2 regions of the Dyella sp. 2HG41-7 genome follow, and region 1 is predicted to be linked to the other one. Evidence: riboswitches for the same ligand, from Rfam matches in the RefSeq annotation. Region 1 holds a riboswitch; the other holds the start of a gene.

The links. A riboswitch is a leader RNA that binds a small molecule or an ion and turns the genes downstream of it on or off. The one in region 1 is predicted to bind thiamine pyrophosphate.
Region 2: linked by a shared signal. The riboswitch ahead of thiC (phosphomethylpyrimidine synthase ThiC) and the one ahead of thiM (hydroxyethylthiazole kinase) in region 1 are both predicted to bind thiamine pyrophosphate.

The regions. Positions count from the first base shown of each region.
Region 1 covers NZ_JAJEJV010000004.1:2,412,564-2,428,434, forward strand. Annotated here, with positions in the region: gene treZ (malto-oligosyltrehalose trehalohydrolase) at 1-89, opposite strand, end outside; gene glgB (1,4-alpha-glucan branching protein GlgB) at 86-2,251, opposite strand; gene glgA (glycogen synthase GlgA) at 2,311-3,732, opposite strand; gene L0U79_RS12235 (mechanosensitive ion channel domain-containing protein) at 4,298-6,631, shown strand; gene L0U79_RS12240 (alpha/beta hydrolase) at 6,705-7,565, shown strand; gene thiE (thiamine phosphate synthase) at 7,751-8,395, opposite strand; gene thiM (hydroxyethylthiazole kinase) at 8,392-9,201, opposite strand; TPP riboswitch at 9,256-9,374, opposite strand; gene L0U79_RS12255 (DNA-3-methyladenine glycosylase) at 9,448-10,047, shown strand; gene L0U79_RS12260 (GNAT family N-acetyltransferase) at 10,054-10,977, opposite strand; gene L0U79_RS12265 (hypothetical protein) at 11,147-11,452, opposite strand; gene L0U79_RS12270 (flavin reductase family protein) at 11,953-12,849, opposite strand; gene L0U79_RS12275 (methyltransferase domain-containing protein) at 12,878-13,507, opposite strand; gene L0U79_RS12280 (DUF4142 domain-containing protein) at 13,740-14,294, shown strand; gene L0U79_RS12285 (hypothetical protein) at 14,318-14,524, shown strand; gene L0U79_RS12290 (potassium transporter Kup) at 14,763-15,871, opposite strand, start outside.
Region 2 covers NZ_JAJEJV010000003.1:23,015-38,885, forward strand. Annotated here, with positions in the region: gene L0U79_RS00110 (2OG-Fe(II) oxygenase) at 1-124, shown strand, start outside; gene L0U79_RS00115 (hypothetical protein) at 138-632, opposite strand; gene L0U79_RS00120 (PLP-dependent aminotransferase family protein) at 878-2,311, shown strand; gene ppa (inorganic diphosphatase) at 2,439-2,972, shown strand; gene L0U79_RS00130 (LysR family transcriptional regulator) at 3,042-3,962, opposite strand; gene L0U79_RS00135 (MFS transporter) at 4,063-5,274, shown strand; gene L0U79_RS00140 (zinc-binding alcohol dehydrogenase family protein) at 5,450-6,466, shown strand; gene L0U79_RS00145 (ferritin-like domain-containing protein) at 6,521-7,093, opposite strand; gene L0U79_RS00150 (Gfo/Idh/MocA family oxidoreductase) at 7,208-8,230, opposite strand; gene L0U79_RS00155 (DUF3224 domain-containing protein) at 8,260-8,649, opposite strand; gene L0U79_RS00160 (helix-turn-helix domain-containing protein) at 8,752-9,558, shown strand; gene thiC (phosphomethylpyrimidine synthase ThiC) at 9,605-11,482, opposite strand; TPP riboswitch at 11,575-11,668, opposite strand; gene L0U79_RS00170 (TetR/AcrR family transcriptional regulator) at 11,727-12,380, opposite strand; gene L0U79_RS00175 (hypothetical protein) at 12,466-12,795, shown strand; gene L0U79_RS00180 (protein-L-isoaspartate O-methyltransferase) at 12,958-13,617, shown strand; gene L0U79_RS00185 (TolC family outer membrane protein) at 13,648-14,994, shown strand; gene waaA (lipid IV(A) 3-deoxy-D-manno-octulosonic acid transferase) at 15,056-15,871, opposite strand, start outside.

The sequences.
Region 1 (15,871 bases):
CGAAAACGTGTCGACCCGTCCTCAAGCATCTGCGCCCCGTAGACGCATGCGTAAGACGACGTGGTGGCTTCAGTGTGCAGGTCATTCACGCCTCGCTCCTTTCGGCGCGAAAAACCAGCGTAGCCAGCGGCGGCACCAGCAGGTTCAACGAATGCGGATGTCCCCGGCATTCGATGTTGTCGGTATGCAACTGACCATGATTGCCGAGATTCGACCCGCCGTAGTGCGCGCTATCCGTATTACAAATTTCGTGCCAGATACCCTGCTCGGGAACGCCGATGCGATAGTGGTGACGCACGCGCGGCGTAAAATTGCACACGACCAGTATTGGCGGAACGCCTTCGCCGCCATGGCGAAGGTAAGCGTAAACCGAGCTGTGCGCATCGTCGCCGACGACCCACTCGAAGCCTTCCGGATCGTGATCGCAGCGATGCAGGGCAGGCTCGTGCACCAGCAAGCTGTTGAGATCGCCGACGAGTTTCTGCACGCCGTCATGCATCGGATCTTTGAGCAGATGCCAATCCAGCGGGCGGTCGTGGTGCCATTCGCGCTGCTGCGCAAACTCGCCACCCATAAACAGCAGCTTTTTACCGGGATGCGTCCACATAAAACCAAAGTAGGCGCGCAAATTGGCGAATTTGCGCCAACGATCGCCAGGCATGCGCGAAATCAGCGATCCTTTGCCATGCACGACTTCGTCGTGCGAAAGCGGCAGGATGAATTTCTCGGTATATGCATAGACCATACTGAACGTAAGGTCGTTATGGTGATAGCGGCGATAAAGCGGATCGCGGCTCATATAGTTCAGGCTGTCGTGCATCCAGCCCATATTCCACTTGTAGCTGAAGCCCAGTCCGCCGTCGGCGACGCCGCCGGTAACACCGGGCCATGCGGTGGATTCTTCCGCCATCACCAGTACGCCAGGTTGTTCGCGCGCGATCATGTCGTTGAGCGCCTGCAGGAACGCGATGGCTTCCAGGTTCTCGCGCCCACCGTGTTTATTAGGTATCCATTGATCGTGGGTGCGGCTGTAATCGCGATAGAGCATGCTTGCAACAGCGTCGACGCGTAGTCCGTCGATATGGAAATGACGCACCCAATACGCGGCGCTGCCGAGCAAATACTGTTGGACCTCGTGCCGCCCGTAGTTGTAGATCAGCGTGTCCCAATCCTGATGCACGCCTTCGCGCGGATCGCTGTGTTCGTAAAGCTTGGTGCCGTCGAAGTCGCGTAAGCCGTGTTCATCGGAAGGGAAGTGCGCGCTGACCCAATCGATAATCACGCCGATGCCCGCCACGTGACAGGAATCGACAAATCGCGCGAACGCTTCCGGTCGTCCCATGCGTGCGGTGGGTGCATACATCGCAATCGGTTGATAGCCCCATGATCCGCCGAACGGGTATTCGCTGATCGGCATCAATTCGATATGCGTAAAGCCGTGCGCCTGCACGTATGGGATCAATCGCGTAGCAAGTGCATCCCAGTTGAGCGGCCGTCCATGCTCGTCCCATTGCCACGAGCTGACGTGCACTTCGTAGATCGAAATGGGAATGCGTTGATGGTCGACCGATTCGCGATGTGCGATCCACGAAGCGTCGTGCCAATTTATCTTGAGCTGCGCCGCCACCATGGACGCGGTGGCCGGCGGAAGTTCGGTGCGGCGCGCGAACGGGTCGGCTTTCAACGGCAGCAAGTGCGCGTTGCTGTCCAGTAGCTCGTATTTATACACGGCGCCCGCTTTCAGGCCGGGGATAAAAATCTCCCACACGCCTTCGCGAACGTGTCGACGCATGACATGACGGCGCCCGTCCCATTGATTGAAATCGCCAACCACCGAAACGCGACGCGCGTTCGGCGCCCATACCGAAAAATGCACGCCTTCGACGCCATCGAGGTGCGTCAGATGCGCGCCGAACAAATCGCCAGGATGATGCAGCTGGCCTCCATGGAAGGCTTGCAACGTGGTCTCAGGCAGCAATGCATCGAACGAGTAGGGGTCGTAAATTACGGTATCGCCGGCAGGCCGTCGGATTCGCAGGCGATACTCGTTCGGTCGATGCGAAAATTCCGCCGCAAAGACGCCGTCGGCCAAAGCCCGCGCCGGCCGTGCGTCGCCTTCGGGTTCCAAGATGACGTCGACACCCTCGGCGCCATGCGCAACGGCGGCGACGTACCAACCATCGCCAAATGGATGGGCCCCAAGCCAATCGAACGGCTCACCGCAAGTGCCAAGACTCAACGCGCGAACAATATCCGGGGGTATGCATTCCTTGTGTCGCTTTGGCACCACGTTCGTGCCTGTTTCGCTTCTCACGCGGCGACCTTCTGCGGCAGCATGCGGTGATAGAGCGCCGCGTATTTTCGGCCTGGGCCGTCCCAACCGCGTTTCTCTAACATCGCTGCACCGCGCATGGCGTTGAGCAACATCGGCTCCGCGAACACACGGAACGCGCGTTGCAGGCAGCGCCGCAAGTCGCCAACCGTCGCATCTCGGAACAGCAAACCGGTGATGCCGTCTTCGATGGTGTCCATCAAACCGCCGGTGGCGTGGGCGATCGGCAGGCAGCCGTACGCCTGGGCGTACATCTGGCTTAGGCCACACGGCTCGTAACGCGACGGCATCAGCAGAAAATCCGAACCGGCGAACATGCGGCGCGCAAGTCCCTCCTCAAAACCGATATGCGCCGCGACGCGACCGTGAAACCGACGCGACAGACGCTTGATCGTGCGCTCGATCGACGGATCGCCGCGCCCGATCAATACCAGCTGTCCGCCTGCGGCGATGATCTGCGGCGCCGCTTCGCAAATCAGGTCCACGCCTTTTTGCTGAACCATGCGCGAAACCACTGCAAACAGCGGGCCTTGTTGTTGGTGCAAGCCGAATTCATCGCGAAGCCGCCGGGTGTTTTCGTCGCGGTCGTCCCAGTGGCCGATGGAGAAGGGTTTGACCAAGGCAGGATCGCTGCGTGGGTTCCAACTTGGATCGACGCCATTGACGATGCCGATCAAGCGTCCCTCTTGCGAGCGCTTGCGCAAGATCGCCTCCAGTCCGCAGCCGTAGGTCGGCTCCGTGATCTGCTTGGCGTAGCACTCGCTGACGGTCGTGAGATACGTCGCGGCGCTGATGCCTTCATGCAGAAACGAGACACGCTCCGGGCGTTCTTTCGCGACATGATCGGCCGGCACGCCGACATAGCGCGCCGTTGGCGCCGGAAATACGCCCTGGTAGGCCAGGTTGTGGATGGTCAATACGGTGGGAAAGGCGTCGCTTTCGCCGTCGAGATAGAGCGCGGCCAACGCGCACGGCCAGTCATTCAAGTGCAATAAATCGGGATGCCATTGAATTTGCGCACGCTGCAGGGCGATATCCGCCGCGGCGCGGGAAAGGGTGGCGAATCGAACGTCGTTGTCGGGCCAACCGTGACCGTTCGCATCGGTATACGGGGAGCCTTCGCGCTCGTACAGATCGGCATTGCAAAGCACGAGCACTTTCAAACCGTCGTCGGTTTCCATTTCCGCGATATTGCACGCCGGCAGTTTGTGATAGCTGCGGGTCCTGCCAATCATGCGCATCGGCCTGCCAGAATTGATCACGTTCGGATAGCCGGGAATCAAAACGCGAATATCGTCGTACTTGGCCAACGCGCGCGGCAGCGCGGCGGAAACGTCGCCCAAGCCGCCGGCTTTTACGAAGTCCGCCATTTCGGTGGTGACGAATAACACTTTTTCCACGTGCTCGATACGCGGCGCAGGTAGTGGAGGTTCGGCTTTACGCCCGCGTCGTTCGGACGTGGGTCCGTGTTTCAGTGGGGCATGCGACGTATAAGCTCTATGTGCAATTTTTGCGGAAGTCATCCGAGCGGTCTCAACAGTCCCTGCATGGCGAGAAGTCGCCAATTCATAGCAGTTGTTGTGGTTGAGGTTAGAGCTCCAAGCATCAAGCTCGCGTACAGCTAACGGTGTAGCAAAGTGAAAATAGCGAGATGGATCGATGCGAACGCGCACGCGCAAATTCCACCTTGATGTACGAATTGAATGTCGCGGAAACTGTCTGTGCACGTAATGTTTACGGCGGACGGCGCACGGTTCCCGGTATTGTTTCCAAGGTAAGTGTTGCCGCCGATCTCCGCGGGTCGGCAAGCGCGTTGAGCGCGTGCGAAAGGCGGCGACATGACACATTAAAGTGACCAGAGCGCGCGTTATCGTTCGAAAGAAATGCAGGAAAGCCACCCAGAACATTCTCAGCAATCTTCTCCTGGGCGCGTCCATTGCGGCGATGTCACCCGTTCGTGCAGCGATGTCAGCCGCGCCTCCTGCATTGCCCGCCAAGCCGACCGCAGCGCCCGTAGCGCCAACGTTGCGCGCCAACGGCTTGATCGAACGCAGCCTGCATCAGATCGGCGTATGGGCCGGTGACCTGGGGCATCAACTCGATCAGGCGCGCCATTCGTTTATCGCTATATTCGACTTGCTGGTGAAGTCCGGCGGGCATATCGCCAACGACACGGATCGACAACTGTTGCTGCAAGTGGGCACGGCTTTGCTTGGTGTGTTTATCACCTGCCTTCTGTTGGAGTGGCTATGCCATCTGGCATTGAAGCGTCCGTTGCAGGCATTGATCGCGAAAGCCAACGCGGTCGAGCAGCGCGATCGCACGCGTGCTGGCACGATGCGAACCTTATTGAGATCAAAAGCGCATCTCGCACAGAAGGCGAAGAAGAGCACGGTGGCGCAGACGAAAACCGATGCAGGCGTGCGACCTGCCAGCGGCGACGTCGCGTTGGTTCACGTCAACGAGCAGGGCGTAGATCGCGTCGAGCCTGTACGCGTGGGGGCGCAAAACTCGGCGAGCGGAGCGCAGCCTGAAAGTGCGAGCAACGACGCGCTTTCATCCGAAACGCCGACGGAAGGTGACCCTCACGCACGACCCGCCCGACATGCCAACACGCTGCATCACTTGTTGTTTGCCTTCGGCGCGATGCTGTTGAATCTGATCCCGTTGTGCCTGTTTATCGTGGCGTCGGGACTGGTGCTGCGTGGATTGGGCGGCGATGACGATCGGGTAAGCACGGTTGTAGGAAGCTTTATCGATGCTTATGTAAGCACGCGCATCATCATGGCGATCGTGCGGCTGTTTGTTTCGCCGGAGGGGCAGGGCTTATGCGTTTTGCGCGCTTCCGAACGAACCACGAAAGCCACGCTGACATGGATGCGCTGCATGGTGATTCTGGCGGCATTCGGCATGGCGGCGGGCGACGCCATCGATACATTTGGCGGTGGCGAAGCGGGGCGTCTCGCGTTTATCAAGCTTGTTTCGTTGTTTGTGCACGCCGCCGCCGTCGCGCTGATTCTCAAGCTTCGATATCCGCTTGCGCGCGCGATTTCCGCAGCGCCCGACGCGCACGGCATTGTCGCGGCGTCCCGCAATTGGCTGGCTAAAACCTGGGCGGTTTTCGCCATTGCGTTTGTGGTCGGCGCCTGGGTGATCTGGGCGCTAGGCGTGGAAGATGGTTTCTCGAAGCTCATCCACTTTCTTGGCGTTTCGGCGGCCGTTCTGATTGCCGCGCGTCTTGCCGCCATCCTTGCGCAAGGTGCGCTCGGCAGATTGTTCCACACGCAAAATGTCGTTCAAATGGATGAGGTCAGCGATGCACGCGGTCGTCTCGTCCAGCGGTACTACCCCATTATTCATGGGCTCGTATCGTTCTTTATCACCATCCTCACCATCGTCGCCTTGCTTCAGGCGTGGGGGCTGGATGCCGTCGGTTGGTTCGCACATGGCGCCGTGGGTCGAAGCCTAACGTCTGCTGCGCTCACGATACTGGTAGCAACTGTTATCGCCATCTCAGTATGGGAGGCGGCTAGTTTCAGTATCGAGCGGCGAATTTACCAATGGACCGAGCGTGGCGATCTGATGCGTGCGGCGCGACTGCGCACGTTGTTGCCCATGATGCGTACGTGCCTGTTGATCGCCGTAGTGTTGATCGTTGGACTCACCGCGCTGAACGAGATCGGCATCAACACCACGCCGCTGCTTGCGGGCGCGAGCATTATCGGTGTCGCGCTTGGATTCGGTTCGCAAAAGCTGGTGCAGGACTTTATCACCGGCATTTTCTTGATGATGGAAAACGCCATGCAAGTGGGCGACTGGGTGACGGTCGCGGGCGTTTCCGGAACGGTGGAGTATCTGTCTGTGCGCACGGTGCGGCTGCGCGGCGGGGACGGTTCGCTCTACACCATACCGTTTAGCTCCGTGACAACGGTCAACAACGTCAATCGCGGCGTAGGCAACGCGGCCATGAGCGTGAGCATTGCCTATGGTGAAGACGTGGAGCGTGCGATCGACGAACTCACTGCCATCGGCAAGGAGATGCGCAGCGATACAGCATTCCAAAAGCTGATACTCAAGGATCTGGAAATTTGGGGCGTGGATGCCGTGGACGGTTCGAAGATCACCATCGCAGGCCAAATGCAGTGCACCGATAAAGGTCGCTGGGGCGTGCAACGCGAGTTCAATCGACGCATCGAGCAACGTTTCCGCGACGTCGGCATCGAGCTTGCCAACCCCCGCACCAGTTATTTGTTTACGCAATCCAATACCAATCCACCGGCGAAATCTTCTGCGAAATGAGTTTTGTCGCAGGGTGTTGGTGACGTCACCTTCATGACGACGACGTTAATTTGCAGGAGTTTAGGAGAATCCCATGAGCATGTTGCAGGTCGAAACGGATAGCCTGGGTCGGTCGATCGAGCTGTTTTACGAAGATATCGGGTACGGGCCGCCGGTTGTGCTGTTGCACGGATGGCCGTTCGATCATGCGATGTGGGAAGAGCAAGCCTTTATGTTGGCGAGCAACGGGTGTCGCGTCATCACCTACGACCGCCGCGGTTTCGGGCAGTCGTCCAAACCCGCCGACGGTTATAACTTCAATCGTTTCGTCGACGACTTGAAAGCTGTGCTCGACGCCTTGGATTTGCACGACGTCACTTTGGTCGGCTATTCGATGGGGGCGGGCGAGGTGGTGCGTTATATGAGTCGCCATCTCGGTCAGCGTGTCACGCGCTTCGCGTTGGTGAGCACGCTTACGCCGACCATCGCCAAAAACAAAGACAATCCCGATGGCGCGGACGAGAACCGTTTCGAAGATGTTTGCACGCGCATTCGCGCCGATCGCTTTGCATATGTCGATCAGTTCGTCGAGCAGCTGTTCGAGGGCGCGCACGTTCCTCTGGCGGTGGCGGATTGGGTGACATCGCTTGCCGATCCCGCGTCGCGTATCGCCATGCTGTCGTGCGTGCGTGCATTTGCCGAAACGGATTTCACCGGCGATATGGCGGCGGCCATCAACTTGCCGTCGCTGGTGATCCATGGCACCGAAGATCGCATTGCGCCGCTGGCGTCGAACGGCCGCCGCACGGCGGACCTTTTGCCGGGAAGTATTTTCCGGCCGTATGAAGGCGCCCCGCATGGCTTGTTCGCCACGCACGCATCCGCGCTGAGCGATGATTTGTTGGGCTTGGTGCGTTCGCCGCCGACGCATACATTGCCGCCGCCGGTGTTTTAAGGTCGGGCGATACGTTCGATATGCCCAAATAAAACGGGCCGCCTTGGCGGCGGCCCGGTCGGGCATCGGTCATCCATGTTGAGGAGGGGCCCCTCCTCGGCGCCTGACTTCCCGGCCGACGTTTTATCTCATATCAGGGCGTAGATGTCAGGTGTTCCAATGAGCAATGGCCCTTGATGACAACTTCACATGCCTGCACGCACGCCTTGCATGCTCGCCCAAAAATCGGCGGCGGCTTGCATCGGATCGGGCGTTCCGCAAATGGCGGAGACAACCGCCATTCCTTGCGCGCCGGCGGCAAATACTTGGCGAATATGCGCTTTTTTTAACCCCCCAATAGCAACAGCTGGAACGGGACATAGCGTAACGATACGGGCCAAGCCATCGAATCCGATGGGCTTTTCATGGTCGGGCTTGGTGGGCGTGGCGAACACGGGCCCAACGCCGATGTAGTCGACCACGGCGGGGTCAACTGCCTGCGCCGCAAACTCTGAATTCACCGACAGACCGAGAATCATATCCGGGCCGATACGCGTACGCGCCAAAGCGGGGGCGACGTCGCGCTGACCGATATGCAGCGCATCGACGCCGGCTTCAACCGCGGCGTCGATATCGTCATTCATCACGATGAGCGCCGACGTGCCGCGCAGGGCGTCCTTGACCTCACGCGCTAGCGCAATCCGCTCCGCGGTCGAGGCCTGTTTGTTGCGCACTTGCACGACGGTAGCGCCGCCGGCGACGGCGGCACACGCGGTTTCCACCATGGAGTGTTCGCGGCAAAGATCGGGATCGAGCACGAGATAAAGCGAGAGATCGAACGGTTTTTTCATACGAACGCGACTTTAGCCTGTGCGCGCAGCATCGTTCCATTGAGCGCAGCAAGCGCATCGATAAATCGCCATGCGAACGAACCGGGGCCCTCTGCATGCTGTGCGGCCTGCGTTCCGGCCACGGCAAATGCGGCTAGCGCGCTGACCGTCGCGGTGAGCGGATCCTCCGGCGCCACGGCCGTCACTGCGCCGACGAGGCAGGTGAGGGCGCAACCCATGGCGGTGATCTTGGGCATAAGTTCCGAGCCGCCTTCGATACGCGCGGCGCGCTGTCCATCGGTGACGAAATCCGCTGCCCCCGTTACAGCGACAACTGCACCCGTTCGTCCGGCCAGCATGGCGGCCGACGCTTCCGCGCTCTCCACCGTGTCGCTACTGTCCACGCCGCGACCGGCACTGGCGGCGCCGACCAGGGCCATGATTTCCGAGGCGTTGCCGCGAATAACGGTCGGCCGCAGCGTCAACAATTCTTCGGTCGTCTCGCGACGAAACGATGTCGCGAAATGCGCCACTGGATCGAGCACCCACGGCTTGCCGCTCTCGTTCGCAGCATTCGCCGCTTTGCGCATGCCATCCAGCCAGTACGGCGAAAGCGTGCCGATATTGATCGTGAGCGCGCCGGCGATCTTTGCGAATTCGCCGGCCTCCTCCGGTGCGTGCACCATCGCGGGCGACGCACCTGCGGCGAGCAAGACATTCGCGGCGAAGTTCATTGCAACGTAGTTGGTAATGCACTGCACGAGCGGCGAGGTTTGACGCATTCGATCAAAAAGTTCGCCATAGGAATGGCGTGTGGCTGCAGTCATGATAGGGCTCCGTAAGAAACCCAGGACAGCCGACATCGAACGATGAACGCACGGTTGCCCGTGTTTGCACCATCCCTACGCCAGCACGAACTGGATCAGGTTCAACGGGTCACTGCGCTGCGTACTCGCCAACAGAATCTCAGCCCCTTGGCAGGGCACCCCTGGTGAATAAACAGGGTCGCCGACCGTGTACGTATTGTCAAATCCGTTGGGCCAGCGGAAGCGGCATGCCTTACCATTCTTGGTATGGCAGCCACCAAGACGCAAAAATCCCGCCCGATTACCCGTGCGTTCTGCAACCGCGACCCGCTCGTCGTTGCGCCGGAACTGCTCAATAAGGTGCTGATATGCCGGGACGGGCGAGCTGGGCGGATTGTGGAAGTGGAGGCCTATCGCGGCGCCGACGATCCGGCGGCGCATTCGTTTCGAGGCAAAACGCCGCGCACGGAGGTGATGTTCGGGCCGCCGGGACATATGTATGTCTACTTTACCTATGGCATGCACTGGTGCGGAAACGTGGTGTGCGGCCCGAAAGGCGAGGGCAACGCCGTGCTTATTCGCGCTTTGCAGCCCATCGCCGGCCTGGATTTGATGTACGCAGCGCGTCCGTTGGCGAAAAACGATCGGCAACTGTGCAACGGGCCCGCGTGCCTCACGCAAGCGATGAGCATGACCAAGTTGCAAAACGGCATCGATCTGATCGCGGGCGACGACTACGCGGTGGTGGATGATGGAACGCCGCCGCCATCGCAGCTTGTACAAACGACGCGCATCGGACTCACCAAGGCGGCGGACTATCCGTGGCGTTGGTATGTGCCGGATAGTCCTTACGTTTCGAAGAAATAGGAGCCTCTAAGGAAGCCAGTATCCGCTCAATCCGCGCGGAACAGGGTTGCACCACTGATTTTTGTATTCGGCATTAGACTTGCCGTAGCTATAGATCAACAATTTGCCGCTTTGCCGGCTTTCTTCCCAAGCATTGCGTCCATTGATATAGGAAAGCAAAGCCCCTGGGCTAAGCCGCTTGAGCGTCTTGTCCACGCCGCCGTTTATATAGTCGATGCAGATGGTGCTGCGCGTGTCGGCGCGAAAATTGATTTGAATGGCGACGGGGGCCTCGTCGAGCCAAAGCACTTTTCCAAAGAGAAACTTTTTTAGCGCGGAAAACGTTTCGGCGAGCGAGTCGGATCCGAGCGGCTTTCGTTGCCAGCGTTGCGCAAATAGCTCCGTGTAGATGCCGGCAATGTCGTCGTCGCTGAACTCCTGAACGTCGCGAACGATTCCGCCTTGGCGCTCAAACCTTCGCACCTTCATTTCATACTCTTTCTTACCGGTAGGCAGCTCTTCTGGAATTCGCTTGAGAATAGCCATGCTCTTGGTGGCGCCCCCGACGAAAAGCGACCCGGCGATTTGCGAGCGCTGCTGGTTCAGCAAATACTTCGCCTTGTAGAGAACGGTGCAGCGATGCTGCGGGTCGATCGGCAAATAGATCGCCGGATACCCGAAATCGACCTTGTCGATAAGATGTTGGGCGCTCAGCGCAGAGTGATCGCCCGCAATAAATGCACCCCAAGTGGGAACGGCGCCTACGCATTGACCATTTTCGAAGTAGCCGCGATAGCGAACTTTTATGCCATGCGCATTTTCGAAATATTTCAAGACATCCGGATGGACAATAAAGCTACCGCCCCACGTGTCATAGCAATGGGCGTAATCCGCTTCGCTTAATGCGCTGGTGTTGGCCGAGCGAAGGTCGTATGCGAGATTGGAAAACAAGTGAGATTCACCGGCCTTTGAATGGATCGGATGACGCGTTACACGATCTTATACGCCACTGCCGTTCTGGATGAGTCTCTCACGGAAGTCGTTACAGTGGTGTGGTTTGGTTGGCGAGTTCCGATCCGACGGGGGTGGCGGCATTCTGTATGGTCGTTCGACCACGAAGCTATTTGTCCATCGTTTCATAGGCGGCAACCCAGCCATCGCCAATTTCCACAAAGCGCACATGGGCCGCTTCGGTCGATCCGGCGCTCATTTCCATAAGTATTTCGACGGCCCTCAAGGCCTGGGTTAGGGCGCGAGCGTCGACGTAAGGCGAAAGCCGCAATGCATCGCGCACAAGTTGCACAACGCCGTGCGCGTTTTCGATCAGCGTGTATGCGTCGTCGAGCAGGCGAAGCGGATTAACGACGGGAGCGGCGAAGTAGCTGGCGCTGAGGGTTAGCCAGGCGCCATCGGCTTTTTCTTTCATGGGGAATCCTTTGCGCAGGGGAGCGGTGGCGCAGGGCATATGCCGCGCACGCTTGGGATCGCGCCGCGCATTGCACGCGACGCGAAGGGTTACAGGTAAGACCTGTCCGACTTGTAGGAATCAGCTGCTTCCATTTCGTCGGAAACCCACTATGGCCCGACGCCGCGCCGAAGGCGTGGCGGTGAAGTAATTGACGCAAAGCACCGCTGCGGGAGCACGGGATCGTGCGGGTGCCGTATGATCGAGCGTAACCATCGTTAACTCCGTAACCAAGTTGGTGGTGGCCAGCGGATCGTCTGAGCGCCTAACTCCGGCGATCCGCGTTACTTCACATCATGTCGGACGTGTCGTGTTCATCGAGGCGGATGCGCACGCCCGACAGTTGAACTTTTGCACAAGGTGCGGGCCCGATCTGTCGGGCGCAATGGATTTCGCGTGTCAGTGAATCCTACGCGACGTATCCGAAAATGCTTTTGCAATGCGTATGAAAATCGCAGCGCCTAGATTTCCATAAACGGCATATCTACACGACGACGATACGCTTGGTAGAAACCGGGCGTGTGATGCAGTTGCGTGCCTTGCGTGAGAGATTCCTCGGAAGCGATGCGTCCAAGAAAGAACATATGCGATCCGATTTCCTGGCTGTGAACGATATCCAGCTCTTGAACCCGCAATGCCGAAGCAACCGTTGGGATGCCGAATTCGCGCGATGGGCAAACCGGAAACGGAAGCGACTTCCAGTCATTCAAGGGAAGCTTGTGATGCTCGGCCAACTTGTAAACCGTATCCTTCATGTCGGAAGGAATATTGGATAAAGCGACCCTGCGTGCTTCGCGCATTACGGGTTGGGAAATATTGGTGCTTCGCAACGCCAGCGAGAAAAAGCCGCTGCGTTCCAGCGGGCCAATCAAATCCATGGGGAAGATATTTCGATGCCCCGGCACGTCCACCGAAACGAGTATGACCGGGCGCGGACACAGATAGGCGATCATGAGTTGCTGCACCGCAGCCGATTCCATGGCGAGGTGATGCGGTGCGCGGTGTTTCTGCATCTGTCGGTTTTGAAGCCACGCGTTCCACGGACGTCGTGGCCAACCCAGACAATGATGTTCCCCGGCGGCGACGTGGTAGAGGGTGAGCGAGCGCGTGTCGATGGCGATCGATCCGGCATACGCAAGGTGCAGCGCGCCAAGAAGTTTTCCCGTGGCGCGATCGCGATATTCGAGCAAAGGGCGTTTGCCGGCATCGAGGCTCGTTGCGATGACCAATGGCATCAACGACGCTACGGTGTGGTCCTTCGTGACATCGGCCGAATCACCATGCCAGTGCAGCGTCGCCGTCACCGCGTTCGACGGCGGCGCGATAGCTACCGTCGACCATTGCGGCAAAGGGCGCACAAACGGTCTTATCCATGCCTTGAGCATCTCAGGTTCGCCGAAATAGCAAAAAGATGTAGAGATTCGTCGCGAGCCCCATGCCGCGCGGCGTGACGCGTTCAAGGCGAAAATAGGGCGCTGCGGCATGCGCTACGACACGCGGCGTAAATCGATGAATACGGCTTTCGCTTGGAATGGCGTAGCGTCCGTGGCGCAGGAGATTGACGAGGTTTTTTCGCCACCAGCCGTAGCGCGCGTCGCCGAGATAGAACGGATTGAGCATGCTGGCCAGTACAAAACCGTCTTTACGAACGACGCGCGATAGATCCTTGAACAGCGTCACATGATCGTCGATGTGATTGAGTACCGCGAAATTGGCGGTGACCGCGTGCACTTTGCAGGCAAGCGGCCATCCAATCTCGACAACGGTGTTGCGGGCGATTTCTTCACGGCAATGCTGCGTCAAATAATCACGCATCGCTTCCGAAGGCTCGTACACGAATGTCGCATGTCCGTTGGCGGCATACGTCTTTGCATCGATACCCGTGCCCGCGCCGAAGTCGAGAATATCCGCGCCCTTGGCGAGACGACTTAGCACCATGCTCTGAAACTGGCTGCGCACCCGACGATCGCGTCGCGATGTCTGGATAAAGACGTGGTAGTGCTCTCCGGTATGCATGTCGCTGGCAACCTTGCTAATCCGCACACGATCTTCAAACCCCGTGACGTCGAGGTCTCGTCCAGGTGAGTGCCGATCGGGCAATAAAAGGTTACAAGGCCCCAAGTCCGGTCTTTCCGCGGAAAAGCTGAAGGGAGCTGCGTATTGGCATCCCGTTGGCTTTATGGCGACGCGATGATTACGACTGCGTTGATACGGTTGAGGCCGGCATTATCGAAAGGGCCGAAAAGACATGATCACTACGACAACCAAACGTGTAGCACCTTTGTGGATCGCATGCTCGATCGCATTTTGCGGCATAGCGACGGCGCAGACCACCGCGCCAGCGACACACAATCCGAATGCGCCCGTTCCAGTGGTAGCGGCTGCGGTTGGCGGCGATGCGCAATTCGTCACGTCTGCGTCGACCGCTAACGCAACGGAAATCATCGCCAGCCGATTGGCGAGTACGCAAGCGCAATCGCCGAAAGTCAAGGCGTTTGCAGCGACGATGATCCAAGATCACACCGCCGCCAACGACAAGTTAAGGACCATCGCCCAAAAGAATGGCTTTGCTTTGGCGAGCACGGCGATGGTGGAACAGCAGCCGGATCTCGCCAAGCTACAGAACTTGAACGGCAAGGATTTCGATACGGCTTACACCGCGATGATGAATAAGGATCATCAGGACGCCGTCGCGCTGTTTACATCCGAATCGACGAAAGGGTCCAACGCCGAGTTGAAGGCGTTCGCGACACAAACGCTGCCCGCCCTGCAGCACCATTTGGAGATGGCTAAGGCGCTGTAAATGGCGCTCGGGAGAAAGGTGCTATGCAAGTCGATCACAAGTGTGCGTACGATCCGTGCGAATGCATGATCAACAGCGATAAAGAGTATTGCTGCGAGTCCTGTCGCCATAACGACAACCGCTCCGGCGCTCGCGTGACTGAAGAGGAATGCGATTGCGGTCATGACGGTTGCGGAGAAGAAGAGCTCGGTGGCGCGACAACCGGCCACGCGGCGGGTCATCGTTTGTGACTTGAATGCGGATGGGTTCGACGGGCGATCAAGCCCGTCGGGCCGGCCATCTTTTGCTAATTAAATCGCTATGCGGCGCCTGCGGCAGCACCCATGTTGTGCGTGCCGATGATGCGGGCGGCGTGCGAGGTCGCGCCCCCCTATGCCGAAGCGCAAGGTAAGCGCCCCATAGCAAGAACAGGCATAGCACGACGATAAAGAATATCCAGGCTGAGAACTTCATAAAGTCGCCAAACGATCAAAGGTCGATCTTGGTGCCGATTTCAACCAATTGACGCGCCGGCATGCCGTAGTAAAGAACGGCCGGCTCCGCATTACGATAGAGATAGATGAAAAGCGCTTTGCGCCAGCGCCACAGGCGGTCTTTGTGCTCGGCTGTCACTTCATCGGAGCCAATAAAGTACGAGAGTTCGTTCGGATCGAGTCCTGGATCGAAATCCAACGCTCTAAGTTGCGCAGGCACGTCGATACGTTCGCTGAAACCAAAGCGCAGGCGGACCCAATAGAAACCCTCGCCGAGATCCTTTACTTCGCGATGCTTTCCGCGCCGGACTCGCGGCGTGTCCGCGTCATCGTCGATATGGAGCAAGATGTTTCGGCGATGCAAGACCTCGTTATGCCGAAGGTTTTGCAACAAAGCCTGCGGCGCCCATTGGCGGCTTCGCGTCAAAAACACGGCCGTGCCTTTCGCGCGTAACGGCTTGCGCGCCATCACCTCGCGGATCAGTTCGTCGAGCTTTTTACCTTCGCGATGAAGGCGCTGTATCACCATGGCGCGCCCGCGGCGCCAAGTCGTCATAACCAAAAGCGCGCATACGGCCAATAGCAGCGGAAACCAGCCGCCTTCGCGCAGCTTGAGCATATTGGCGGTAAAGAACGCGGTGTCGATAAAACCAAATACGGCGCCGAAGCCAGCAAGCTGAAGCATGTTCCACTGCCATTTTCGCTTGGCGACGATCAGCATAAGGATCGTCGTGAGCAGCATGGTTCCGCTGACGGCGATGCCGTACGCGCCGCCCAGGCGTTGCGACGATCGGAAAATCAGCACGCTCGCCATGACCGCAACGAACAGCATCAAGTTGACGGCCGGCAAATAGATTTGACCTTCCATTTCTTTGGACGTGTGCAGAATGCGAGCGCGCGGCAGATAGCCGAGCTGGATGCCTTGTCGCACCATCGAGAAAGCGCCGGAGACGACGGCCTGGGAAGCGATAATCGTGGCGCAGGCCGCCAGTGCGATCATGGGGTAGAGCAATACGTGCGGAACCAGCCGATAAAAAGGCGTGGCGCTCGCATCAGGGTGCTTCAGCAGAAGCGCACCTTGTCCGAAATAATTCAGCAGCAACG
Region 2 (15,871 bases), on a different contig from region 1:
TTACTTCGCCTACGACACCGGCGATACCGCATCGCTGCATGCCGGCTTGCCGGTTGAAAAAGGCGAAAAGTGGATTGCGACAAAGTGGCTGCGAGAACGTCCGTTCCAGACGTCCTCGCGTTGATGCATGGCGAGATCTAGAACGTACGCGCCTTGCTCGCACTCCACGCAATGACCAGCCCGATGATCATGTGCATCAGGATGCTGGCGAGGATCCAACTCGGAATGGAAGGCGACGCGGGCGCTGCCGACAACGGCAACACGATGCCGTTCATCACGACATAAAGCGCTACGCCATAGAGCGCTCCGTAAAACAACGGCCGCTCGATCAGCGCATTCATGCGACGACTCGCCAGGTAATACACACCGACCATCACCGCCATGATGGCGAAGTGCAGCAGCACGCCGAGCGATGCCGTCGCGTCACCGCCCATAAATGCGCGTTTGCCCAGCAAACCCGAAGCAATGTTCTGCGCCAAGCGCATCGGCGGCACGCTATGTGTGGCGTACCAGTACGTCGACGCGAAAATCAGATCCGCCACCGCGAGCGCCACGGTAACGATCGCCGCAAACATCACCACACGACGGGCGCGCAAAACGTGCAGCCCGCTGGAATCAACAGGTATCGACATAGTTGTCACTCAATGATTGCTTCGTAACTTCCCTAAAAGACCCGCGAGGCGATTGTGAGAGAGGTAACCGCCCCGCGGGTGTGGGAAGTGAGGGAGACATCGTCACCGCCGGGTCTGTCTCCTGGGGAGGGGAGGACAGAAAGAATTCGTTACTAGGCCCCACGGCATGTGCAGACTAGGTATGTCGGCACATTCCCTCCATAGCCAATTGCTCGTATTTTCGTAGAGCCAATCGGAGGGACGGCGTGTATCTCGAACTGGACGGCCGCGGGCCGCTGTACGACCAGCTGACCCGAGCGTTGAAAGCGTCCATCCTCGATGGCCGCATTGTAGCGGGCACGCAATTGCCGCCGACGCGCGAATTGGCGGAGGAATTGCAGCTTTCACGCACCACAGTGCTGGCCGCTTACGAGCAACTGCGCGCCGAAGGTTTTATCGACGGACGCGTAGGTTCGGGCAGTTACGTCAGCCACCTGCAAGCCAGGCCCGCGCCGCATCACGGGCGCACCAGCTTGCCGCCACCTTCGCGCTATGCGGAACGTGCGCGCGAAGTGCGCGACTGGAGCATCGGTCGCCTGCATCGCGGCACGCGTTACAACCTTCAATACGGTTACCCGGTGATCAATCCCGCGCTCAACAATGCGTGGGGTCGCGAGCTGGCGCGCGCGGCGGCGTACACGCGTTTGAATATCAACGAAGTGGCCGGCTTTCCCGCGTTGCGTCAACAAACCTGCGATTACTTGGCGCGCCGTCGCGGCGTGCAAGCGCAACCGGAAGATGTACTGATCGTCAGCGGCACGCAACAAGCGATCGAATTAACGGCGCGCGTGCTGTTGAACGAAGGCGATCGCGCGGTGTTGGAAGAGCCGCATTATTTTTTGGCGCATCAGGCGTTGATCGCGCACGGCGCAGACATCGTTCCGGTTCGCACTGACGAACATGGACTGGTGTGCGATGAGCTTCCGACCGAATCGCCGCGTTTCCTCTACGTCACGCCTTCGCATCATTTCCCTACCGGCTCGATCCTCTCGATGGAGCGCCGCATCGCCCTGCTGCGCTACGCCGAAAAGCATCAGTGCTGGATTCTGGAAGACGATTACGACGGTGAGTTTCGCTACGACGCGCACCCGCTCGCCGCGCTGCGTTCGCTCGACGAACAGGATCGCGTGATCTACGTCGGCACGTTCTCCAAAGTGTTGTTCGGCGGCTTGCGCCTCGCCTACATCGTGATGCCGGCGGCGCTGCGCACGGACTTTATCAACGCGAAATATCTCAACGACGTCGCGTGCCCCGTGATCGAGCAAGCTGCGCTTGCGCGCTTTATGGAAGACGGCGGCTTCGAGCGTCACCTGCGCATGGCGCGCAAAGAACTCAAAGCGCGGCGCGAAGCGCTAGTTGCAGGATTGAAGGAACACGCGCGCGATCGCGTCGAGCTCGCCGATACGCCATCGGGCATGCATTTGATGATCACGCTGCGTGGCTACGACGCGCCGCGCGCCGAAGCGCTGATCGCCTATGCTCACGACCTGGGCCTGGGCCTTTATCCGACGGCGCCGCTGTACCTTGAGCCGCCCGAACGTCAGGGCCTGTTGCTTGGCTATTGCGGACTGTCGGTCAACGAATTGCGCGAGGCCATGCAGCTATTTGGCCAATGCCTGGATCACTTCGAGTCCGTCTAACCCGCGCCCCGAAGCGCCTCCGCTGAACGCATGGACAGCCGCCTAAACGGCCGCTTGGTGCAGCGCGGCAAGCTTTGCCGTATCCTGAGTGGCTTTCCCCGCTTTGGTTATAGGTAAGGAGTGCCCCATGGGCCTGGATATGGTTAGCGCCGGCCGCGACGTGCCGAACGAAATCAACGTCGTTATCGAGATTCCCAAGGACGCGGAACCCGTCAAATACGAGGTGGACAAGGAAAGCGGGGCGATCTTCGTGGATCGCATTCTCTCCACCCCCATGCGCTACCCCTGCAACTACGGTTACGTGCCTGGCACGCTCGGCGGCGACGGCGATCCGCTGGACGCCCTGGTGATCCTGCCGCTGCCGCTGGTGCCGGGCTCGGTGATCCGCTGCCATCCGGTCGGCATGCTGAAGATGACAGACGAAGCCGGCAGCGACGAAAAGCTGGTGGTGATTCCGTCGCCGAAAATCTTCCCGGGCTACTCGCACATCCACGACATCAAGGGCGTCTCCGCGCATTGGCTGGAACGCATCGGCCACTTCTTCGAGCACTACAAGGATCTCGAGAAGGGCAAATGGGTGAAGGTGGAAGGCTGGGTTGGCGCCGAAGAAGCCAAGGCCGAAATCATGGCCGGCGTGGCGCGCAGCAAGAACAAAGCCTGATTTTTGTTTTATCGAATACAAAACGCGTCGCCGAAAGGCGGCGCGTTTTTATTTTTGTCACCCATGCGATTACGCGTCCCATCCGCGCTCCCACGGCGGCGGATCGCCGAATTGTTCCGCCAGAAAATCCACAAACATGCGCACGCGCAACGGCACCAGGCGTCGTTGCGGCATCACCGCGTAAATGCCCGTGTCGGCGATCGAATAATCCGGCAGCACGATTTTCAGCCGGCCCGCGCGTAAATCGTCGCAGACGTGCCATGTGGAATGTTGCGCGATGCCCAGGCCGGCGAGCGCCGCATCTCGGAGCATTTCGCCCAGCGTCGATTCCAACCTGCCGCTCACACGTACCGTGTGCAACTGGTTTTGCGCATCGTGCATGCGCCACACATCTTGACGCCCCGACGAACCCACCAGCATCAGACATTCGTGCTTGGCGAGATCTTCCGGTGTTTTCGGTGTGCCGCAGCGGCGGGAGTAATCCGGCGAGGCGCACAGCACACGCCGATTCGCGGCGAGTTTGCGCGCGACCAAACGCGAGTCGTGCAAGGCGCCGATGCGGATGGCCAGATCGAAACCCGAGCTGATCAGATCCTGCATTTCGTCGGTGAGATGCACGCTCAATCGCACGCGCGGATAACGCGCCATGAAAGCCGGCAGCAACGGCGACACGTATTGACGGCCGAACGATGCGGACGCGGTGAGGCGCAAGGTACCGCCGACATCGGTGGCGCTCTGGCGCAGGCCCGTGGTCAACGCTTCCAGATCTTCCACCAGCGTGCGGCCCTGCTCGGCCAGGGCGATGCCTTCCGGAGTGGGATGCAAACGGCGGGTGGTCCGATGCAGCAGCCGCACACCGAGGTGCTGCTCCAACCGTTTCAGGCGCTGGCTGGCCACGGCGACGGAAAGATCGAGGCTGCGCGCGGCGGCGCTGATCGAACCTTGGTCAAGCACGCGCATAAACAGAATGAGGTCGCCAACGCGGTCCATATTTTCAATGTTTTATTGAAAATGATTCCTCATATTGGCTGTTTTTACAGAAGATGCAAGCGCCTACGCTGTGGCTCATCGCTTTTTAAGGAGCCATCGCATGAACACCTCCCCGTCCCGCCCGATGCCGTTGGCGCTTTACGCTTTGGCGGCCGGCGCGTTCGGTATCGGCACTACCGAATTCGTGATCATGGGCCTGCTGATCCAGGTCGCTGCCGATTTGAAGGTGGGTATCGCCACGGCGGGCCTGCTGATTTCCGGTTATGCATTGGGCGTTTTCGTGGGCGCACCGGTGTTGACGGTGGCGACCAGTCGCCTGCCGCGCAAAAAAGTGCTGATCGGGCTGATGGCAATCTTCACCATCGGCAATCTGGCCTGCGCGCTCGCGCCGAATTACACCTTGCTGTTGCTGGCTCGTGTCATCACTTCGCTGGCGCACGGTACGTTCTTTGGCGTGGGTTCGGTGGTGGCGACAAGTTTGGTCGCTGCGGATCGTCGCGCCTCGGCGATCTCCGTGATGTTCACCGGCCTCACCATCGCCACACTGCTCGGCGTGCCGGCAGGCGCATGGCTCGGCTTGCATTTTGGTTGGCGCTCGACGTTCTGGGCGGTGGCGGCCATCGGTGTGCTTGCGATGATCGTGATCGCTGCGCTGGTCCCGGCTGGCGATACACAAGGCAAGTCCATTGCGGTGCGCGATGAATTGCGCGCGATCGCCAATCCTTCGGTGCTGCTTGGATTGGCGATGACGGTGCTCGGCTTCGCCGGCGTGTTTACGGTGTTTACCTATATCCAGCCGATCCTGACCGACGTGACAGGATTCGCGCAAAGCGCGGTGTCGCCTATCCTGCTGATTTTCGGCATCGGCTTGATCGCGGGAAATCTGTTGGGCGGCAAGCTGGCCGATCGCAATTTGACGCGTGCGCTGTTGGGGACGTTGATCGCCTTGATCGTTGTACTTGGCGTCATGACCTTTGCATTGCATGGCAAGGTGTCGACCGTATTGTTCGTCGGATTGCTAGGCGTCGCCGCCTTCGCCACCGTGCCGCCGCTGCAATTGTGGGTGCTGCATAAAGCGAACGACGCGCAAAACCTTGCTTCGAGCTTGAATATCGGCGCGTTCAACCTTGGCAACGCACTGGGCGCATGGCTGGGCGGCGTGGTGGTCGCACGCGGGCCGGGACTCGGTTCGCTGACATGGGTCGCTGCCGTAGTGACGTTCGGCGGATTGGCGATCGCGTGGTTTGCATTGCAACGCGAAGCAAACGTCCAAAGCTTGCCAGCTGGGGCGTGCCCGAGCAGCGGATCCTGATAGCGAAACGCCCCCGCACCCAATCCGCTTGATCAGAAAGCACAGTTATGGAATACCTTTTTCTTGGTCGATTACGCCCCAACATACCTGCGCACGATTTAGGTACAGATCGACTTTTCCGAACGCAATCCGCCAGCCGTCCAGATTGCACTGACCGCACGTTGGAGATTTCCCGATGAAAGCTGTCGCTCTTATTCGTTACTTGCCGATCGACGATCCGCAATCGCTGATCGATGTGGAATTACCCATGCCCGAGATCGGCGTGCACGATCTGCTGGTACGCGTGGAAGCCGTTTCCGTGAATCCTGTCGATACCAAACTACGTTCGCCAAAGCCGCAGGTGGAATCGCAGCCTCGCGTATTGGGGTTCGATGCGGCCGGCACCGTCGAAGCGGTCGGCGCCAGTGTGACGGGATTCAAACCCGGCGATCAGGTGTATTACGCCGGCGATGCCACGCGCCCAGGCAGCAACGCGCAATATCAGGCGGTGGATGCGCGAATCGTTGCGCATCGTCCGCGTCGATTGGATGCCGTCGGCGCCGCGGCGTTGCCGCTCACCGCAATCACCGCGTGGGAATTGCTGTTCGAACGCATGCCGTTTAGCCCGGATCGCGGTGGCGATGGAAAGACCTTGCTGGTGATTGCCGGCGCCGGCGGCGTGGGTTCGATTGCGATACAGCTGGCGCGTCGCGCCGGTTTCACCGTGATCGCCACCGCATCGCGTCCGGAAACACAGGCGTGGTGTCGCGCGATGGGCGCGCAGCATGTCGTCGATCATCGGCAGCCGCTTACGGCGCAACTGAAGGCGCAAGGTTTCCATCAGATCGACGTCGTTCTTTGTCTTACCGATGTCGCGCCGTATTGGACCGAGCTCGGCGAATTGCTGGCGCCGCAAGGACATGTCGGTTTAATCGTGGAACCGACAACGCCGTTGAATATCGGCGATCCTTTCAAGGCCAAATGCATCGGCATTCATTGGGAAATGATGTTTGCGCGCTCGCGTTTCAAAACCGCCGATATCGCCGAACAAGGACGCATCCTTGCGCGCGTGGCGGCAATGATCGACGAAGGCGAGTTGCGCGGCATTCAACACGAATCGCTGAGCCCGATCAACGCGGAAAATATGCGCGAGGCGCATCGCCGATTGGAGTCGGGCCGCACTATCGGCAAGCTGGTGATTTCGGGTTGGTGATTCGGCTTCACGGCAAGTTGCGCGCATTCGAACAACCTGCCCTTTCGCCATGAATCAATGCCGCGTGGCGGGTTTCGCCGGCTCGCCTTTCTTGCCAAGCGCTTCGAGCAGTGTCGACAAATCTTCGGCGTGCTCTTCTTCCTTCGCCAAAATCTCTTCCATCATGCGGCGCGTGGTCGGGTCGTTGTTGCCCAGGTACTGAATGATGTCGCGGTAGCTATCGATGGCGATACGTTCGGCGACCAAGTCTTCCTTGATCATATCGACCAGATCGTCGCCTTCCGCATAATCGGCGTGACTGCGCGTCAGCAATCCGTCCGGACTGAAATTGGGCGCGCCTTCCAGTTGCGTAATGCGCCTGGCGATCATGTCCGCGTGCATTTGCTCTTCCTGGGCGTGCTCCAGGAATTCCGCCGCCACGCTTTTGGAGTGAATGCCCGACGCCATAAAGTAATGGCGTTTGTAGCGCAGCACGCAGACGAGTTCCGTGGCGAGCGCTTCGTTGAGCAGTTTGATCACCGTGTCACGGTCGGCTTTATAACCCTCCGTGATCGCACCTCGATCGATATGTTCGCGCGCACGTTGACGGATGGTTTCGATATCCGTCAGGAAGGATTTCGCCGTCATGACTGTCTCCTGCTTGGGTCTTCATGCTGCTTTCATTATGTTTTCGCTGTCGCGAAGCATGAGTGAAAGCAAAGTCGCGAAGACGTTCCGCAATCGCGCCATCGTCGACGATTTCTAGAGATCCACCGGCTTCCCACTTTGACGCGATTCGCGCAATGCGACCGCGATGCGCGTTGCTTCCGCCGCATCGTCCAAGGTCAGATCGAAGGGCGTGCCGTCGAGCACGGCGTCGACGAAATGAATGCACTGCGCAAGAAACGCGTCACTAAAACGCTCGAAATAGCTGGGCGTGCATAGATTGCGAACGCCGTATTCGTCGGAAATTTCCAGCCGATTCGAACGCGGATTCCGGCCGATGCTGAGCTTGCCTGTTGTCCCCGTCACATCCGTATGTGAGTCGCTGCCATGCGCCTGCGTGCGCGATGCGTAGAACATCGCCATGCTGCCATCGGCGAATTCGCACACAGCGACGCCATTATCGATATCGCCAATCGATTCCAGCTCGGTGTGCACAGCGATCGTGCCGATCGCGAAAACACGTTTGGCGGCAGGTCGACCGAGCAACCAGCGCGCGAGGTCGATATCGTGCACGGTGCAATCCAGAAACAGGCCGCCGCTGGTCGGCGCGAATTTCATCAGCTCGCCGCTCAGGTCCAGCAGATCGCTGGTTTGCGCGTAAACCATAAACGGACGGCCGATGCCGCCGGCGTCGATATGCGCTTTGGCATCGCGGTAACTCGTATCGAAGCGACGCACGAAACCCACCATCGCGCGATGATCGGGATATTTGTTGGCAAACGCCACAGTGCGCTGACATGCCGCTGCATCCAGCGACAGCGGCTTTTCGCAAAATACATGTTTGCCGGCCGCCAGCGCCTGCTCGATTTGCTCGGCATGCAGCGATGTCGGCGTCACCAGGAAGATGGCGTCGAGTTCCGCGTCGGCCAGCATGGCCGTATAGTCGGTGTAGCCACGGGAAACGCCGAGCGCCTCCCTCGCCCAGGCCAGCTTCTCCGGACTTGGATTGCATACGGCGCGCAGTTGGGCGCGCGGAACGCGGCGGCAAAGATACTCGGCGTATCGACGCCCAAGATGCCCTAGCCCGGCGACGCCAACACGCAAGATGCTTTGATTCATACGGGAACGTCCTTATTCAGTCCAAACGATCATGGCAGCGTGTAATCGAAAATATAGGAATGTTTTCCTTGTTCGATCACGATCTGCATCGTACCGCTCAAGCCTGTCAACGCGTCCGTACCCGAGTCGGGCACAACCATCACCGACAACTGCGGCACGCCACGATCCATGATGCCGTGGTGTTGCAACACGAAACTTCCGCGCTTGCCATGCAAGGTGCCGCTCACGCGTTCGATCGCCACGTAGCCCGCCGAACCTTGCACCTGCCCCATGGCGGACAGCATTTCGCCAAGGCTGGTCGCCTCTAGATCGCCGTGAAATTGCTTGTCGATGGTCATCCGCCCCAGATTGGCCGGCTCGATCCCCGGGGCCGCCGGCTGCGGCGCGAGTTTTACGTCAAAAGGTCCCGTTGCTTGCATGGTGCGATGCTCCTATTCGCTTTCCAGTCCGGACATTAGTACAACGTAGCGCCATGACGATTGGAAAAACGCGACAGCGACCCAGCATCAGGCGTGCCCCGCATGAGTAGCGAGGTTGGCAAGCCTCGGGGCGTATTGCGTCAGCGCCTGGAACAGGGTGAGTTTCAGCATGTTCGCCGCGCGCCCTCGCCCGCCTTGGCGGTGACCGTCGAACATTACTGGTTTGTGTCGTGGGATCTGCGCGGCCTGCCGCCGCAGCGCCAAGAAACCTTGCCGCATCCGAACGTGCAGTTCGTCGTCGAGCCAGGATTGACCGGCGTCTACGGCGTGCATTCCGGCCGCTTTACGCGAGTGCTCGAAGGACAGGGACGCGTTTTCGGCATCAAATTCAAACCGGGCGGATTCTTTCCGTTTTTTGGAGGGCCGGTTTCCAACCTGATGGATCGCTCGCTCGAACCATCGCGCATTTTCGGCGACGACGCCGCGCGTTTCGAATCGGATATTTTCGCCAGCGCAGATATGGATGCGATGATGGCCGCCGCCGAACGATTGTTGCTGGCGCATCGACCATCCGACGATCCGAACGTTGCGCGCGTTACCGCGATGGTCGCGAGCATCGTCGACGACCGCAATCTGACGTCGGTCGAAGCGCTCGCCGCGCGAAACGGCATCACGCAACGCGCACTGCAACGACTGTTCAATCAATACGTCGGCATCGGCCCCAAATGGGTGATCAATCGTTATCGATTGCATGAGGCCGTGGCGCAATTGCAATCAGGCGCGTCAGTCGCCTGGACGGAATTGGCGCTCGCGCTGGGCTATTTCGATCAGGCGCATTTCATTAGGGATTTCCGCAAATTGGTAGGACGCACGCCTGCGGAATACGCGCGAGCCGAAGGTAAAACTTGAGGCGTGAGCAGCCGGCGCACGCCGGCCGCTCAAGCTCGCGACGCCATCACGCCTTGCGATAAACCTCCGCGCCTTGCGCGCGGAATTCGGCGGCCTTCTCGGCCATACCTTCCTCCAACGCGGCGCCTTCACCGACGCCATGCTCGGCAGCGTAATCACGCACGTCCTGCGTGATCTTCATCGAGCAGAACTTCGGCCCGCACATCGAACAGAAGTGCGCCGATTTGTGCGCATCCTTCGGCAGCGTTTCGTCGTGGAATTCGCGCGCCTTTTCCGGATCGAGGCCGAGGTTGAACTGATCGTCCCAACGGAATTCGAAGCGCGCCTTGCTCAAGGCGTTATCGCGCACCTGCGCACCCGGATGCCCCTTCGCAAGATCCGCGGCGTGCGCAGCGATCTTGTACGCGATGATGCCGTCGCGCACGTCCTGCTTGTTCGGCAGACCGAGATGTTCTTTCGGCGTAACGTAGCAAAGCATCGCCGTACCGAACCAACCGATCATCGCGGCGCCGATGGCGCTGGTGATGTGGTCGTAGCCCGGCGCGATATCGGTGGTGAGCGGCCCCAGCGTGTAGAACGGCGCCTCGTGGCACTTCTCCAGCTGACGCTCCATGTTTTCCTTGATCAACTGCATGGGCACGTGGCCGGGCCCCTCGATCATCACCTGCACATCGTGCTTCCACGCGATCTGCGTGAGCTCGCCCAACGTATCCAGTTCGCCGAATTGCGCAGCGTCGTTCGCATCCGCCACGCAGCCCGGACGCAAGCCATCGCCAAGACTGAAGGACACGTCGTACGCCTTCATGATCTCGCAGATATCTTCGAAGTGCGTGTAGAGGAAATTTTCTTTGTGATGCGCGAGACACCATTTGGCCATGATGGAACCGCCGCGCGACACGATGCCCGTCACGCGCTTGGCGGTAAGCGGCACGAAGCGCAGCAGCACGCCGGCGTGGATGGTGAAGTAATCCACGCCTTGTTCGGCTTGTTCGATCAATGTGTCGCGGAACAATTCCCAGGTGAGGTCTTCGGCGACGCCACCGACTTTTTCCAGCGCCTGATAGATCGGCACGGTGCCGATCGGCACCGGCGAATTGCGGATGATCCACTCGCGCGTTTCGTGGATGTTTTTGCCGGTGGAAAGATCCATCACCGTGTCGCCGCCCCAGCGAATCGACCACACCAGTTTTTCCACTTCTTCGGCGATGCCCGAGGACACCGCGCTGTTGCCGATGTTGGCGTTGATCTTGGTGAGAAAGTTGCGGCCGATGATCATCGGCTCGCTTTCCGGGTGATTGATGTTGGCGGGAATGATGGCGCGGCCGCGCGCTACTTCGTCGCGCACGAATTCCGGCGTAATCAGCTTGGGCAGCGATGCGCCGAACGATTCGCCCGCATGCTGATGGCGCAGCGCGCTTTGCTTCAGCGCTTCGATACGCTGATTTTCGCGGATGGCGATGTACTCCATCTCCGGCGTCACGATGCCGCGGCGCGCGTAATGCATCTGCGTGACGTTGGCGCCGGCTTTCGCGCGCAGCGGTTTGCGCAGATGCGTAAAGCGTACGGCGTCGAGCTTCGCATCGGCGGCGCGTTCGCGGCCGAATCGGGAGCTGAGGTCGGGCAGTTCTTCCACGTCGCCGCGCTCGGCGATCCAGGTGGCGCGCAACGCAGGAAGACCCGCAGCGAGATCGGCGCTGTAGTCCGGATCGGTGTACGGGCCGGAGGTGTCGTATACGGTGATCGGCGGATTGCTTTCGCCGCCAAACAAAGTGGGCGTCTGCGCCTGGCAGATCTCGCGCATCGGCACGTTCAGATCAGGGCGGCTGCCCTGCACATGGATCTTGCGCGAACCCGGAATGGGCTTGGTCACGGCTTCGGAGAGCTCTTGCGCGGCGCGCACGAGATCGGAGGGCAAGGCATTCATCGGCATTCGTCCTTCGGCTATCCGCGCAAATGGCGCGGAGTTCGTGCGCAATCCGCACAGTAACGAAGCGACGGCGCCAACGCACGAGACAGGTTCCGTGCGGCGAAGCTCCCTACACCGGTGCTAACCGGATCAGGTTCGAAGGGACTCTCTCAGCCGACTGCGCCGGCACCCCCGCTTCCAAACAACCTTTTCAGGCCCAGCTATTTGAACACGAAGCGGGGCGATAAACGAGTGAACGGGCTTAGCGCTTTATGGCGTAGGCGCGCAGGAACATGGTTACGCCGGCGCGGGCGTTTTCTTCCACTTCCTTGGCGTAGGTCTGCGCGCAGTCGGCGCAGCCGAACATGTGGCGCATCATCATGTCGCCCTTGATCAGCGAGATGAACTGGATGGCCGCGCGCGTCACATCGGTGATGTCGAGCTTGCCGGCATCGGCGGCCTGTTGCATCAGGCGCTCCAGCAGGGCGCGCGAGCGCATCGGGCCTTCTTCCCACATCAGCTTGCCGTAGCGGGGATTGCCCTGGCGGCAGTCGCTGAGAATGGCGCGGAACGTACCGACGGTTTCCGGGTTGCAGTCCAGATGCGCGTGAATCTGCGCGATGCGATGGAGTGTGTCGCCGATATCGGCGCTCGGGTCGTACTGGTAGGTCTCTTCGGGCAGCAGGTCTTGCACGCGTGCGCGGATCACTTCGCGGAACAAGTTGTCCTTATCGCCAAAGTGACTATAGACGGTCAGCTTGGATACGCCGGCTTCGGCGGCAATGGCGTCCATGCTGGTACCGGCGAAGGCATTGCGTATGAACAGAGCCTTCGCGGCATCGAGGATGGCCGCGCGCTTTTCCATGTCCTTGGGGCGGCCTGGCCCGTGCGGCTTGGTCAGCGGGATCGAGTTCATGGGTGCACCTTCACAAATCAAAAAACCCAATTTATTATACGGGTCGGTTTAATTATTTCCTGAATGATACCGAATATTTCGGCCGATGTGCGTAACGACCCCCGAATTGGCGCTTAGCGCCCACTATCGCAAGGCCCAGCGCCTACTTTCGGCGTGGTTGGACGCCGACTGGACAGCGCGCAGACAGGTATTCGCGATCCGCACCGCCCTGGCGGCGCTGGATGCGACGGATCGGCACCGCCTGACCCGCTGGCTGGCGTGGTGGTGCCTGGCGGTCGCTGGACGGGGCGAGTGGTTGCTCGGGCGTATCGAACGGCTGGATCCCGTGCTCGGGGCGAGTACCGAATTGGCGCTGTCGATGCTGCCGATAAAGGTCGATCCGAGCATCGTTTTTCGCGCTCGAAAAAGCGCGTAAGTGTCCGCGGACACAGGCGATTACATGACTTACGTCAGATCATTGCGATGACTTCCGGCACTTCGTCAAAACGGCACCTCACCGCACCCTAACCATTGTCGAAACGGGGTCTAAACGCTTATCCTTTTTGACCTTTTTTCGCTCTCTATAGGCTTGCTTTCCATGGCGATGAACTTCGATCAGGCGCGTCAAAACATGGTTGAGAACCAAGTGCGCCCTTGGGAGGTGTTGGACGGTCGCGTGCTCGAAGTGTTGCGCCATGTGCGCCGCGAGGATTTCGTCGCCCCCGCCCATCGTCAATTGGCGTTCGCCGACCTGTGTCTGCCGCTGGGTCACAACGAAGTGATGATGAAGCCGGTGATGGAAGGTCGCGTGCTGCAGGCGCTCGAACTGAAACCTGAAGACAGCGTGCTGGAAATCGGCACCGGTTCGGGCTTCCTCACCGCTTGCCTGGCCAACCTCGCCGCGCACGTCACCAGCGTGGATATCCATGCCGATTTCACGGCGGCCGCCGGTCAGCGTTTGCAGGCCGCAGGCGTCAGCAACGCGCAGCTGCTGACGGGCGAAGCCGTGAACGAATGGCAGCCGCAAGGCACGTTCGACGCAGTAGTTGTCACCGGCGCCGTTTACCGTATTCCCGACCGTTTCCTTGGCTGGCTCAAACCGGGCGGCCGCCTGCTCGCCATTCGCGGCGAGTCGCCGGCGCAGCAAGTGATGTTGATCACGCACGAGGGCAACGGCCGTTATCGCGAAGAGAATCTGTTCGAGACGGATCTTCCCTATCTCGCGCACGCGGAACCGCCGCGCCGTTTTGTTTTTTGACCCCGATCCCCGAACCTTACGAGGCGAATCATGCGCTTGAAGCTTCTGACCCTTGCCCTGACCCTGGCGGCAGTTTCCCTGCCCAGCCATGGCGAGGATTTGCTGGATGCATACCGTCAGGCGCGTGCAAACGACCCTGTACTGGCGCAGGCCGATGCCACGCGCATGGCGGTGCACGAAGGCGTCCCGCAGGCACGTGCGCTGTTGTTGCCGCAGATCAGCGCTGGCATGGATTTGAACCAGACCAGCCTCTCTGGCAGCAGCGGCCTGGGCCAATCCAGTGGCGCGACGGCGAGCGGCCATGAGCGCACGCGTTCGGTTTCGGCCACGTTGAGCCAGACCATCCTCAACCTGTCCGACATTGCCAGTCTGCAGGCCGCGCACTCCACTTCGGATGCGCAGGAAAAAACCTATGAAGCGGCCGCGCAGAATTTGTTTGTGCGCGTGGCGGGCGCCTACTTCACGGTGTTGAACGACGAAGAACAAGTCGCCTACGCGAAGGCCAACGAAGAAGCTTTTCGCGTCACTTACGATCAGGCCGAGCAGCAATTCAAAGTAGGCATCTCCGCCGTCACCAACGTGTATCAGGCGAAGTCGTTTTACGAAGCCGCCAAGGCGACCACGGTCACGTACGAGAACACGTTGGCGAACGACCGCCAGGCATTGAGCGTCATTACCGGCCAGCCGGTCGGCGACCTGAAGAAGCTTCGCGACGATCTGCCGATGAATGCGCCGTCGCCGTCCGATCCACAGCAGTGGGTCGACAGCTCGCTGAAAAACAATCCGACGCTTGCCTCTGCACAGCTGTCCGTGGATGCCGCCGAGCACTCGGTCAACGCAGCGCGCGCCAACCACCTGCCGACGATCACCGGCACCATCACGCGCGCCAAGACCACCGCGTGGCTGGAAAATGGCAGCTACAACGCGCTGGGCGCCAATGGCAACGGCCGTTACGGCAATACCATCGGCATCTCGCTGTCGGTGCCGATCTTCGAAGGCGGCGCTACGCAGTCGAGGGTGCGCCAGTCCATCGATCAGCGCGACGAAGCGCAAGACTCGCTGGAACTGACCCGCCGCCAGACCGTGCAGAACACGCTGAACTACTACAACTCGGTGCTCGCCGGCATCAGCGAAGTGGAATCGGGCAAGGCCGCTGTGGATTCGGCGCAGAAAGCCGTCGACGCCACCAAGGCAGGCTTCCAGGTGGGCACGCAGATCATGCTGGACGTGCTGACCTCGATCCAGACGCTGACGCAGGCGCAGAGCACGTACTCCACCGCGCGTCATCAGTTGGTGCTCAATCGTCTGCTGCTGAAGCAGTCGGCCGGCACCATCGGCTACGACGACATCCAGGGCGTGAACGCGTTGCTCCAGTAATTTGTCGGCGCTCGATGTTCGACAAAAAAGGCCGGGATTTCCTGGCCTTTTTTTATGTACGTCATTCCTGCAGCATGCGATCGATCAAAGCCATCACGCGTCCGACGGCCCCGCGTTCGCTATCGAAGACCACGCGCGCCTGTTGACCCATCTGTTTGCATTTCGTTTCGTCTTGCAGCAGGCGCAGTACTTCGGCGCCCAGCGCTTCGCTTTGCAACACGCGTTTCGCGCCGCCGCCGCGAATCAAGGCCAAGGTGATTTCTTCGAAATTGAACGTGTGTGGCCCGACCAACACCGGCCTCGACAACGCCGCCGGTTCCAACACATTGTGGCCGCCGATCGGCACTAGGCTGCCGCCGACAAAGGCGAGATCCGACGCCGCGAAGAACGGCATAAGTTCGCCCATCGAGTCGATCAAAAACACTTGATGCGATTCGCCCGGCACGCGATCTGCGCTGCGCATGGCCATCGTAAAGCCCAGGCTGCGCACGGAATGCTCCACGAGACGGAAGCGTTCGGGGTGGCGCGGCGCGATCAATAGCAAGGCATCTGGAATTCGCTTGAGCACTTCCAGATGCGCTTCCAATACCGCGAGCTCCTCGCCTTCATGCGTGCTGGCTGCGATCCACACCGGACGCAGTCGCCCCCATTGCTGGCGGAACATTTCTCCGCCTTCCAGCGCACCGTCCGGTACCGGCATGTCGAATTTCAAATTGCCGCTGACCGTCACCAGTGCGGGATCGGCGCCCAACAATCGATAACGCGCCGCGTCCGTGCGCGATTGCGCCGCAATCTGCCGCACGCAGCGCAACGCCGAACGCAGCAACGCGCGCATCGGCGCGTAACCGCGCAGCGAGCGCCCGGAAAGACGCGCGTT